Regions from separate parts of the Bradyrhizobium pachyrhizi genome, predicted to be linked through region 1. Evidence: predicted binding sites of a transcription regulator. Region 1 holds the regulator's gene; the other holds the start of a gene.
The links. Region 1 encodes LexA, which represses DNA repair genes until DNA is damaged. Its sites were predicted from a motif close to TGTTCNNNNTGTGTTCNG; they were not measured.
Positions count from the first base shown of each region.

Region 2: QA639_RS03785 (ATP-dependent Clp protease adaptor ClpS) is a predicted target of LexA. The motif match lies at 3,747-3,764, and genes of this name have one in related genera.

Region 1 covers NZ_CP121667.1:5,050,327-5,056,035, forward strand. Annotated here, with positions in the region: gene QA639_RS23715 (HAD family hydrolase) at 229-861, shown strand; gene QA639_RS23720 (molybdopterin molybdotransferase MoeA) at 881-2,092, shown strand; gene lexA (transcriptional repressor LexA) at 2,336-3,040, shown strand; gene QA639_RS23730 (hypothetical protein) at 3,297-3,725, shown strand; gene QA639_RS23735 (hypothetical protein) at 3,871-4,095, shown strand; gene QA639_RS23740 (ComEC/Rec2 family competence protein) at 4,092-5,709, opposite strand, start outside.
Region 2 covers NZ_CP121667.1:830,559-836,267, forward strand. Annotated here, with positions in the region: gene QA639_RS03780 (tetratricopeptide repeat protein) at 1-1,981, shown strand, start outside; gene QA639_RS03785 (ATP-dependent Clp protease adaptor ClpS) at 1,989-3,719, opposite strand; gene QA639_RS03790 (mechanosensitive ion channel family protein) at 4,033-5,709, shown strand, end outside.

The DNA of each region.
Region 1 (5,709 bases):
CTGGAGTTCTTTCTTCCTTCTGGAAGGGTAGCAAATCACGCCTTCCACTTCGCCGCGGCCTCTCGGCTCAAGCACAAGCGTCTCTGGAATACTGGATCACCCGCTTGCGCGCGGGTGATGACACCCGCGCGTGCATGGACGACGGCGCGCTTAACGCCCGTCGCACACCTGCCGCACAAATCGAGGACATTGCCGCCCGCCCGCAATTCTCGTACACGGTTTCACGCAATGACCTCGCAATTCACTCCCAACTCCGTCGACGTGCTGCTGTTCGATATCGGCCGCGTCGTGCTCGACATCAACTTTGACAAGGTGATGGCGCACTGGGCGCAGCATGCCGGCTGTGCGCCCGCCGAGCTCGCCACGCGCTTTGTCGTCGACGACAGTTTCAAGCATCACGAGATCGGCCGGATCGACGACGCGGCGTTCTTCGAAAGCCTGCGCCGGACGCTCGGCATCAACATCACGGACGCCCAGTTCCTCGAAGGCTGGAATGCGATCTTCACCGGCGAGATGCCGGGCATCGCCCCGCTGGTCGCGGCGGCCGCCAGGCAAATGCCGCTTTACGCCTTCTCCAACACCAATCCGGCCCATGTCGCGCATTTCTCGGTCACCCATGCCGAGCTGCTCAGCCATTTCCGCAACGTCTTCCTGTCGTCGAGCATCGGCTTCCGCAAACCCGACGCCGAGGCCTATGATCATGTGGTAAAAGCCATCGGCGTGCCGGCGTCGCGGATCCTGTTCTTCGACGACCTGGCCGCCAATATCGAAGGTGCGCGGGCGCGCGGCCTTCATGCTATCCACGTGACATCGACGGATGACGTGGCAAGGGCTTTGACCGCACTTGGTATTGAACATTAGGAATTGAGGAGCTCTGAGCGTGGCCCTGATGCCGGTTGCCGATGCCCTGTCCGCCGTCCTCGCCGGCGCCGAACCGCTGCCGGAGGAGATGGTCGCGCTCGATGCCGCCTACCACCGCACGCTTGCGCACGACCTCGCGGCGCTGCGCACCCAGCCGCCGCAGCCGATGTCGGCGATGGACGGCTATGCGGTGCGCGCCGCCGATGCGGCCGATCTAAAGGCCCGGCTCAAGGTGATCGGCGAAGTCGCCGCCGGCCGGCCGTTCGAGCGGACGGTCGGCGCCGGCGAGGCGGTGCGGATCTTCACCGGCGGCGTGATCCCGAGCGGCGCCGACGCCGTGATCATCCAGGAAGACACCGCCGTCGACGGCGACCACATCACGATCTCGGAGGCCGCCAGCGTCGGGCGGCACATCCGCCAGGCCGGGGTCGACTTCCGTGAGGGCGAGGTGCTGCTCGCCGGCGGCAGCCGCCTGTCCGACCGCGCGCTGTCGCTGGCGGCCGCCATGAACTATCCGGAACTGACGGTGCGCCGCCGCCCGAAGGTCGCGGTGCTGGCGACCGGCGACGAGCTGGTGATGCCGGGCTCGCAGCCCGGTCCCGGCCAGATCGTCTATTCCAACGGCTACGCGCTGCGGGCGCTGGCGCGCGCCGAAGGCGCCGAGACCGTCGACCTCGGCGTTGCCGCCGACACGGTGGAGGCGACCACGGCCGGCATCCGCCGGGCACGCGAGGCCGGCGCCGATATCCTCATCACGACAGGCGGCGCCTCGGTCGGCGACCACGATCTCGTCAAGCGGTCGCTGGAAGCCGAGGGCGTCGAGATGGCGTTCTGGCGGATTGCGATGCGGCCCGGCAAGCCGATGATGCACGGCCGGCTCGGCGCGATGCGGGTGATCGGCCTGCCCGGCAATCCGGTGTCGTCCTATGTCTGCGCCTTCCTGTTCCTGGTGCCGTTGATTCGGGCGCTGAGCGGCCGGAAAGTGATTCATCATCGCCGCGCAAGCGCCCTGCTCGGCCGCGACCTCGCCGCCAACGACCAGCGCGAGGACTATCTGCGTGCGCGTCTCGAAGCGCGCGAGGACGGCACGCTGGTCGCAACCCCGGTGACGCAGCAGGACTCGTCGCTGCTCGGGAATCTCGCTGCGGCACGGGCGCTTCTCGTGCGTCCGCCGTTTGCGGCGGCTGCCGTCAAAGGCAGCGAATGCGAAATTCTGACACTGCCCGAATAGGGTTTTCGCGCCCCGCCGATTGTGCGTTGCCCGACACGTTCACCGGAAATTAAGTGGTTGCGGAACACATATCGAACATATAGTGTCCGTTCATGATTTGTTTCGAGTACTGGTGTCTACAATCGGGAAGCCGCGTGGAAGCAGGTGCATTGAGCACATGCTCCTGAGGTCAGGCCCGGCCTGCAGGCCCCACCAGAAGAGTCTCGGAATCGAACGACGCTATCAACCGGGGGAATACTCGAGATGCTCACGCGCAAACAGTACGAACTACTGCGTTTCATCAATGAACGTTTGAAAGAGGCCGGCGTACCGCCCTCCTTCGACGAGATGAAGGATGCGCTCGACCTGCGCTCGAAGTCCGGTATCCACCGCCTGATCACTGCGCTGGAGGAGCGCGGCTTCATCCGCCGCCTGCCGAACCGCGCCCGCGCCATCGAGGTCATCAAGCTGCCCGAACTCTCGGCCGGCGCCGGCAACGGTCGCCGCGGCTTCACGCCCAGTGTCATCGAAGGCACCCTCGGCCGGCGCGCCAGCACGCCGCCGATTGCCGAGGACGACGGCAACCGTCCAGTCGCGGTCCCCGTGATGGGCCGGATCGCCGCCGGTACGCCGATCGAGGCGCTGCAGACCCGCAGCCACACCATCAGCGTGCCGCCCGACATGCTCGGCGCCGGCGAGCACTATGCGCTCGAGGTGCGCGGCGACTCGATGGTCGATGCCGGCATCCTCGACGGCGACATGGCGCTGATCCAGCGCAACGACGTCGCCAATACCGGCGACATCGTGGTGGCGCTGATCGACGAGGAGGAAGCCACCCTGAAGCGCTTCCGCCGCCGCGGCGCATCGATCGCGCTCGAGCCGGCCAACACCGCCTATGAAGTGCGCATCCTGCCGCCGAACCGGGTCCGCATCCAGGGCAAGCTGATCGGCCTTTATCGCAAATACTGAATTGCAAATACTTGCGGCGGCCGGGAACGAGCAACACGTCGGATCGTTCCTTGCATGATAGTGTAGCGTACGGCCTGCCCGATGCGCTCCGATACCTCTCGCGCAGCGTCGCGTGTTTGTGATCGGAGCGATCTCGGACCAGTCGTACAATCGCCCAGAAACGAGCAGACGCTCGTTCGCTATCGTCCACTCTGGTAGAGGCCCTAATGCCTCAAGGAGAGGCACGGGTCGCTACCTCGAAATGAGGAGCCATCCGATGTGTGACTATAGTCTGCACGCCGTGGCATCGCGCCCCGCCATTGTCGGAGAGACGCTGATCACGACGACGTTCCGCGGCACGTCGACCCGCGGCTTTGCCTCGGAGAACGATCCCACTGTCGCGGTCTGCATGCTGCCGGGCACCGAGCTCGCTTTCGCCGAGAACGTTCGCTACGACAGCCGCTGGATCTGGACCAAGACGCTGAACTATCGCGTCGGCGTGTTCAACGAAGTCGAGCCCGACGTGCCCGATCGGCATCATGACGCGGTCGAATTCCCCGACGGCAGCCATGTGCTGGTGACCCAGCTGGTCGAGGGACAGCGCGTCAGCGTGCTGCAATTGCCGGCGCTGCATCCGCCGGTCGAGCAGAAGCCGAAGGTTGTGGAGCGGCGGCCCTCCGCATTCGCAACGCTGTTTTTGGGTTGAGCGCATCGTCGCCGCGGAATGAGCTGTTCGGCGGCGAATGACCTAAGCAATTTCGGGCGACCCCGGACTCCCGCTTCCGGGGCGCAGAAGGAGATTTGCGTCGGCCGGCGCCTTGGCGCATCATCGGGCACGGAGGACGTGCGCGGTGGTCGATAAGGTCACATGGCAAAAGGCTGGACGCGTCACGGAACCGGGCCGCTACCTGTTCCGGTTCGGTTGGCTGACGGTAACGGCCGACGACCTGAAAGTCTGGGAGCAATTTCCCGAGGCTTCCTTTACTCTCGTCAAGAAGCCCGACGCCCCCGACTCCGACGAATATCATCTCGGCCTGTTCGAGCTGCCAAGCGGCCCCTCGCCAGACCACAGCTAATCATCGCCCTGCAGATCGGTCTCAGCCGGCGTCGCATCCACCGCAGGCCGCGGCGCGGCGGCGGGCGCGCGTAGCGTCGTCTCGCTCTCGCCGTCGCCGGGAACCGCCGGCGACCACGGCCGGTCGATCCCGCCGGGCTTGACTGCATCGACGGCGTAGCCGTCCCTGATCCGTCGCAGCACCAGCGCGCCGTGGCGGCGCAGCCGCTCGGCATCGATCACCGATGCCGCGCAGCCCTGCGGCGCCGGCCGCGCCGTCACGATCAGGGCTGCGCGCTCGCAGTCGTCCGCCAGCGCCTCCGGCCGGGTCGCCAGCGCGACGAAGGCGCCGCCGGGTGCCTGGGTCACGCAGCCGCCGGCATCGCAGGAGACGCCCTCGCCGAGCGACGCATCGGTGGCGGTGCGCGCGTCGGCGTCCGCCGCCAGCCACTCCTTGACCAAAAATGCATCCTTGGCGCTGTGCATCAGATGCAGCCGTCCGTCACCGCCACGCACCGCGACGTTGCGGCCGTCGCCCGACACCAGCACGTCCGGCTGCGGCACCCTGAGCGCCCAGACCGAGGCCACCAGCAGCAGCACCGCGCCTGACCAGCGCAGCGGCGTGCGCAGCAGCCCGAGCAGGATGATGCCGGCACTCGCGGCGATCAGCGGCCCGATGCCGAACGCCGCCATCCGGCCGACCGCGCCCGGGAGTGCGGCGACCCATTGCGTCACCAGGATCATCCAGTCGATGCCAAGACCCATGATCGCCCAGAACAGTCCGTCGAAGCCGAACGGCATGGCGACGAGCCCGAGCAGGCCGGCCGGCATCACGACCGCCGAGACGACAGGCATCGCCGCGAGGTTGGCGAGCAGCCCGTAGGGCGTCACGCGATGGAAATGGAACGCGGCATAGGGCGTCGTCGCCAGCCCCGCCACGAGCGAGGCCAGCATCAGCATCGTGAGCTCGCGCCCGCCCCACAGCGCGACCCGCGCGGTCGCCGAATGGTCGGGCGACGCCAGCAGGTTCGGTAGCCCGATCTGCACCAGCGCCACCAGCCCGAGCGTCGCGGCGAACGACATCTGGAAACTGGGATGCACCAGCGCCTCCGGCGCGATCGCGAGCACGATCAGCGCCGCCACCGCAAGCGTACGGAAGGTGATCGCGCGGCGGTCGACGATCACGGCGAGCAGCACCACGGCGGTCATGAAGAACGACCGTTGCGTCGCGACCTCCGCGCCCGACAGCAACAGATAGAACGCCGCGGCGACCAGCGCGGCCGCCGCGGCCCATTTCTTGATCGGATGCGCCGCCGTCAGCGCCGGAAACAGCGCAAGCAGGGCGCGCACCGCGAAGAACACGACGCCGGCGACCACGGCCATGTGGTAGCCGGAGATCGACAGCACATGGCCGAGCCCCGAGATGAACATCGCATCGTTGACCGGCGTCGAGATCGCGTCGCGCCGGCCGGTGAGCAATGCGGTTGCGATCGCGCGCTGGTCGCCGTCGAGCGTGGTGCGAATCCGCGCGTCGATGGCGTCGCGCAGGCCCTGCATGAAGGCGGCGTAGCGCAGCCCAAAGCCGCCGGTCGCCGGAGGCTCCCTGGTCTTGACGGCGCCCATCACGAAGCCGGAG
Region 2 (5,709 bases), 4.2 Mb from region 1:
GTCCGCCGTCATCGCCTTCGTGACCGATCGTGCCGCGGAAGGTGCGCTGCTGCTGAACCGGGTGTTCAATCTCGATCCGGATCATGCACCGGCCTTCGCCACGCTCGGCGATGCGCTCGCCGTGAAGGGCGAGCACGAAGGCGCGGTGGCGGCGTTCGAGCGCGGCGTGACGCTGCGGCCGCAGGATGCCGGCCTGCACATCAAGCTCGGCGTTGCGCTGTGTGATCTGTCGCGCTTCGACGAGGCCGAGACCGCGTTCCGCCGTGCGATCGCACTCGATGGCGGCCTGACGCGGGCGCGGTTCAACCTCGCCGTCGCGCTGGCCGGGCAGCAGCGGCCGGTCGAGGCGGAACAGGCCTATCGCGAGGTGATCGCGCGCGATCCGGTCTACCGCGGCGTTTGGCTCAACCTCGGCAATGTGCTGACCGATCAGAAGAGGCACGAGGCGGCCGCCACGGCCTATCGCCTCGGACTTGCCGCGGATCCCGACAACGCCGGACTTCATTGCGGCCTTGGCGCGGCGCTCTATCGCCAGGGCTTGCTGGCGGACGCAACCCAGCATTATCGCCGCGCGATCGCGCTCGATCCCGGCAACATCGCGCCCCAGCGCCTGCTGGCGATGGTGCTGCACGAGGCGGGCGAGCGCGAGGAGGCCGTCCGCATCTATCGCCAGGTCTCGGCCCGCGACCCGTCCGATCACGTCATCCTCAACAATCTCGGCGCCTGCCTGTTCGAGCTCGGACAGGTCGACGACGCCATCGCCTGCGCCGAGCTCGCGCTGGCGCTGAAGCCGGACTACGCCGCCGCGCACACCAATCTCGGGATCATCTTCGAGGCGCGGAACCTGGTTGAGGCCGCGGTCGCCGCGCATCGGCGCGCCATCGAGCTCGAGCCGCTCTATGCCAAGGGCCACGCCAACCTCGCGGTCGCGCTGCGCAATGCCGGCGAGATCGATGCGGCGCTGATGGCCTCGCGCCGGGCGATTGCACTCGATCCCGAGCAGCCGCTCGCGCACTACAACCACGCGCATTTCCTGCTGATGAACGGCGAGTTCGAGGAGGGTTTTGAGGAGTATCGGTGGCGCCGCAAGACCAAGATGCTCAGCGACGGCGATCCCGTGTTCGACGAGCCGGAATGGCAGGGCGAGCCGCTTGCCGGACGTACGCTGCTGCTGTTTGCCGAATATGGACTCGGCGACGCCATCAATTTCGTCCGCTACGTGCCGATGCTGGCGGGCAGAGGCGGCCGGATCATTCTGCAGGTGCAGCCGGCGCTGGTCGCGCTGCTGCGGCCGATGCTGCCCGATGTCGCGGTGTTCGCGCGCGGCGAGCCGCTGCCGCCGTTCGATCGGCAACTGCCGCTGCTGAGCCTGCCGCGGATCTTCCGCACCACCGTCGAGACCATTCCTGCGGCGATACCCTATCTGCGGGCGGATGCCGGCAAGCTCGCGCGCTGGCGCGAGGCGCTCGCCGGCGTGACCGCGCTGAAGGTCGGCGTGGTCTGGGCCGGCAATCCCAGACACAAGGGCGACCGCCAGCGCTCGCTGCCGGCGGACGCCGTGCTGCCGTGGCTGGTCACATCGGGCGTGCAGCTCTACAGCCTGCAGAAGGAGCCGCGGCCTGACGATGCTCCGGTGCTGCGGGGCCTTGGCGCCGACATCATCGACCTCGCGCCGACGCTCGGCGATTTCGCCGACACCGCGGCAGCCTGCTGCGCGCTCGACCTCGTCATCGCCGTCGACACCTCGGTGGCGCATCTTGCCGGCGCGCTTGGCCGCCCGGTCTGGATGCTGTGTCCCTATGCGCTCGACTGGCGCTGGCTGCGCGACCGCTCCGACACGCCGTGGTATCCGACCATGCGACTGTTCCGCCAGGACAAGCCGCAGGCCTGGGACCGCGTGCTCGCGCGCGCGTCGGAAGAGCTTGCCCGCGTCGTTGCTGGCGAGCGGGAGTTGCTGCTGCCGGCTGCTCTTGCGGGTTGATCGGCGATCACCCCGCACTCATCCCCTGCGCGCCGCCGAGCAGCTTGGCGTTGAGCCGGCCGCCGTCGAACAGCATTTCGTTCACCGCGCCGTCGACGTCGGAGGAGGTGACCTCGCGGCCACCGTCCCTGACGATGCTGGCCTGGGCGAGACGGCGCATCAGCTCCTTGATGAAGGCAGCGCTGACGCCTTCGGTGCGTCGCACGGCGTCGTCGATGACGGGCTGCGCGAGCGGCAGGCCCTTGCCGTAAAGCCGGATCAGCTTGCCGCGTCCGGTCTCGTCGGGTAGCGGCACCTCGATCGCCTGGTCGATGCGGCCGGGCCGGCCGGCCAGCGCGCTCTCCAACTCTTCGGGACGGTTGGAGGTCAGCACGAACAGGATGTCGCAATCCTCCTTCAGGCCGTCCATCTCGTTGAGCAGCTTGTTGAGCAGTGATTCCTCGCACGGTCCGCCCATGTCCTCGCGGTCGCGTGCGATCAGATCGACGTCCTCGATCACGACCATGGTGGGCTGCAGCAGCCGCGCGAGGTTCATATAGGCGCCGAGCAGCCCGACCTGCTCGGCGGTGATGATCAGCGTGGTGTGATCCGACAGGTTGGTGGCGAGATAGCGAATGGTGTGGGTCTTGCCGGTGCCGGGCGGGCCATAGAGCAGGATGCCCTTGCGGGTCGACTGGCCGAGCTTGCGCAGCAGATCGCGGCTTTCGACAAAGCCGAGCACGTTGCGGTCGAGCAGCCGCAGCGTTCGGTCCGGCAGGATCACGTCATCGCGAGCGACCGTCGGCAGGCGATGCACGGTCAAGCCACGCGAACGTCCGCGATAATTGGCGTCATCCTCCAGTGACAGGATCTTGCCGCGATAGGATCGCGCCGCATGTACGGCGGCTTCCAGTTCGGCGAAAGTGCGCTGCACGAAAGCATTGCCGGTCGCCCCGGCGGGCAACGCAAGCTCGATTCGCAGCGACGGCTCGTGATTATATTCGCGATGGAAGGTCAGCAGCACGGCGTAGCGCAGTTCGCCGGTTCGGCACAGCCATAGTCCATTGGCGAGGCATTTCACCGGCTCGGCCTCGCCGATATCGACGTCGCGATATTGCGGCGGCGCGATCGCCGGTGCATTCCGGCCAGCCTTCATCAGCGCCGCGAAGTCCAGCGTCTCGTAGCGATATTCTTCATGGATGCCGAAGAAGTGGATCGGATCGGTGAACAGCTTGTCGATCGCGACCTGAACGTCGGCGCGCATGTGGCCCGGAAACTGTCGCGCCCGTGTCACGATCAGGTTGCGTGGCACGCCGGCGAAATGCCAGTCGAGCGCAACGTAAGCGGACCGAAACGTCTCGCCCGGCAATTCTTCCGAGCTGCGGCGTGCAGCGAGCAGGCAGTCGCTGCACAGCGACGCAGTCGTACCGGAGATCAGAATCTCCGTCACGGCCCTCGGGGCTTCGCAGAGATCGCAGGGGCGGCTGGCGTCGGCGGACTCCGTGGTGATCATCAACGGCTGGCCGTTGGAGCGGATCAGCCACTTCGCCGAGTTGAAGATTGCCCGAGCCACCGGTCCCGGATAGGGACCGCACGGAATGGCGCCCTTGGCCTCGATCAAGGCAGCGGAGGCAATGGCTTCCTGCTCGGATTTCCCGAACACCGTACGCAACAAATCCTGCACGAATTCCAGCGGGGTCTCATCGTCGTCGTGAATGAAGAGCCGTACCGGACCGTCGTCGCTAAACACGTCGTGCATGAGACCCCCGAAACGCAATTGGGAACAAAGAACAAAATAAGAACATCACGGCGGCTCCCGCGCGTCAAGCGAAAGATTCTGCCGCTTCATCCCTGACGTGTAGCGGGCCGATCGGCCGGGAACGCGCACTGGAAGTGTAAACGCGGCTCAACGCCTGTGACGATTGTGTTGCGGCAAATGCCAAGAGATGGCCGTCACAGCGGCAAACTTCCGACACACCATCGGGGCGAAAAGGAGTATCCGACATGGCGCGAGCGCGAGAGCAGATTCCTCCTAAGGGTTTGCGGTCGCGCAGTTATTTTATGAGGCCCTCGTGTCGCACAAACTTCGCCTTGCGCTGCTTCTCGTCTTCACTTTGTTCGTCTCTCCCGCGCTTGCGCAGCCGGCCGCCAAGCCGGCGCCGCCGCAACCCGCTACCGGCGACGCGCTGACGCCCGAGCAGGCGAAACGTGCGCTCGACACGTTGCAGGACGACAAGAAGCGCGGCGAGATCATCAACACCCTGCGCGCCATCGCCAATGCCTCGCCGCAGGCGGCGGCGCAGCCGGCGCCTGCGCCCGAGCAGCATTCGCCGATCCCGCTCACCGCCGACAGCCTCGGCGCACAGCTGTTGCTGATGGTGTCGGAACAGGTCGGCGAGATGTCGCGCGAGGTCACCGACGTCGCGCGCACGCTGACGCATTTCCCGGCGTTCTATTACTGGTTCGTGCGCACCGCCAACGATCCGGCCGCCTATGGCCTCTTGATCGACATCGCCTGGAAGCTGGCGCTGGTGTTCGGCTGCGCGCTCGCCGCCGAATGGGTGGTGTTCCGCCTGATCAAGCGGCCGGTCGCGTTCCTGGAAGCGCGGCTGCCGCAGACCGCGCGCGTGCCGGTGCAGACGCTCGCCAGCGTCGATCCGCCGTCGTCGGTTGCCGACGTCACGCCGGCGCCCGAGTTGCAGCGGCGCCGGCTCAGCCTGGCGCGGGCCTGGCAGTCGCTGGTCCGGCTGCCCTTCGTGCTCGGCCGCCTGCTGCTCGAATTGCTGCCGGTTGTCGTGTTCGGCGGCATCGCCACCGCGCTGCTCGGCACCGATATCGGCGATCAGTCGACCACGCGGCTCGTGATCCTCGCCGTCGTCAACGCCTATGTGTTCTCGCGCGTCCTGATCTGCGCGGTGCGCGCGCTGGCAGGGCCCTTCGGCCTGTTCCGCGTCCGTGCCGAGACCGCGGCCTATATCGAGATCTGGGCCCGGCGCATCGTTGCCGTCGGCGTCTCGGGCATCGCCTTCGCCAATGTCGCGCTGCTGCTCGGGTTGCATCGCGCCGGCTATGCCGCGCTGATCCGGCTCGTGATGCTGGTCGTGCATCTGTTCGTCGTCGTCATCATCCTGCAGTGCCGCCGGCAGGTCGCCGACGTCATCCGCGCCCCGGCCGATCGCATCGGGTTTGCGGCGCGGGCGCGCAACCGGCTCGCGGCGCTCTGGCATGTGCTGGCGATCGCGCTTGACCTCGCGCTGTGGGCGGTGTGGGCGCTCAACATCCGCAACGGCTACTCGCTGCTGCTGCAATATTTCGTCGGCACCATCGCGGTGCTCTTGGTCACCCGCCTCGTCACCATGGTGGTGCTGAGCCTGATCGATCGCGGCTTCCGCATCAGCCCGGAGCTGATCCAGCGCTTCCCGGGGCTCGAGACCCGCGCCAACCGCTATCTGCCGTTGCTGCGCAAGGTGGTCACGGCGGTGATCGCCTTCATTGGCTTCGTCGCGCTGCTCGAGGTGTGGGGCGTCGACGCCATCGTCTGGTTCTATGGCGGCCAGATCGGAAGCCGCCTGATCTCGGCGCTGGTGACGATCGGCATTGCCGCGCTGGCCGCGGCCGTGATCTGGGAAGTCGCCAATGCGCTGATGGACCGGCAGATCGACACCCTGTCGCGCGAGGGGCATTACGCCCGCGCCGCGCGCCTGCGCACCTTCCAGCCGATGCTGCGCACCGCGCTGTTCTGCATGATC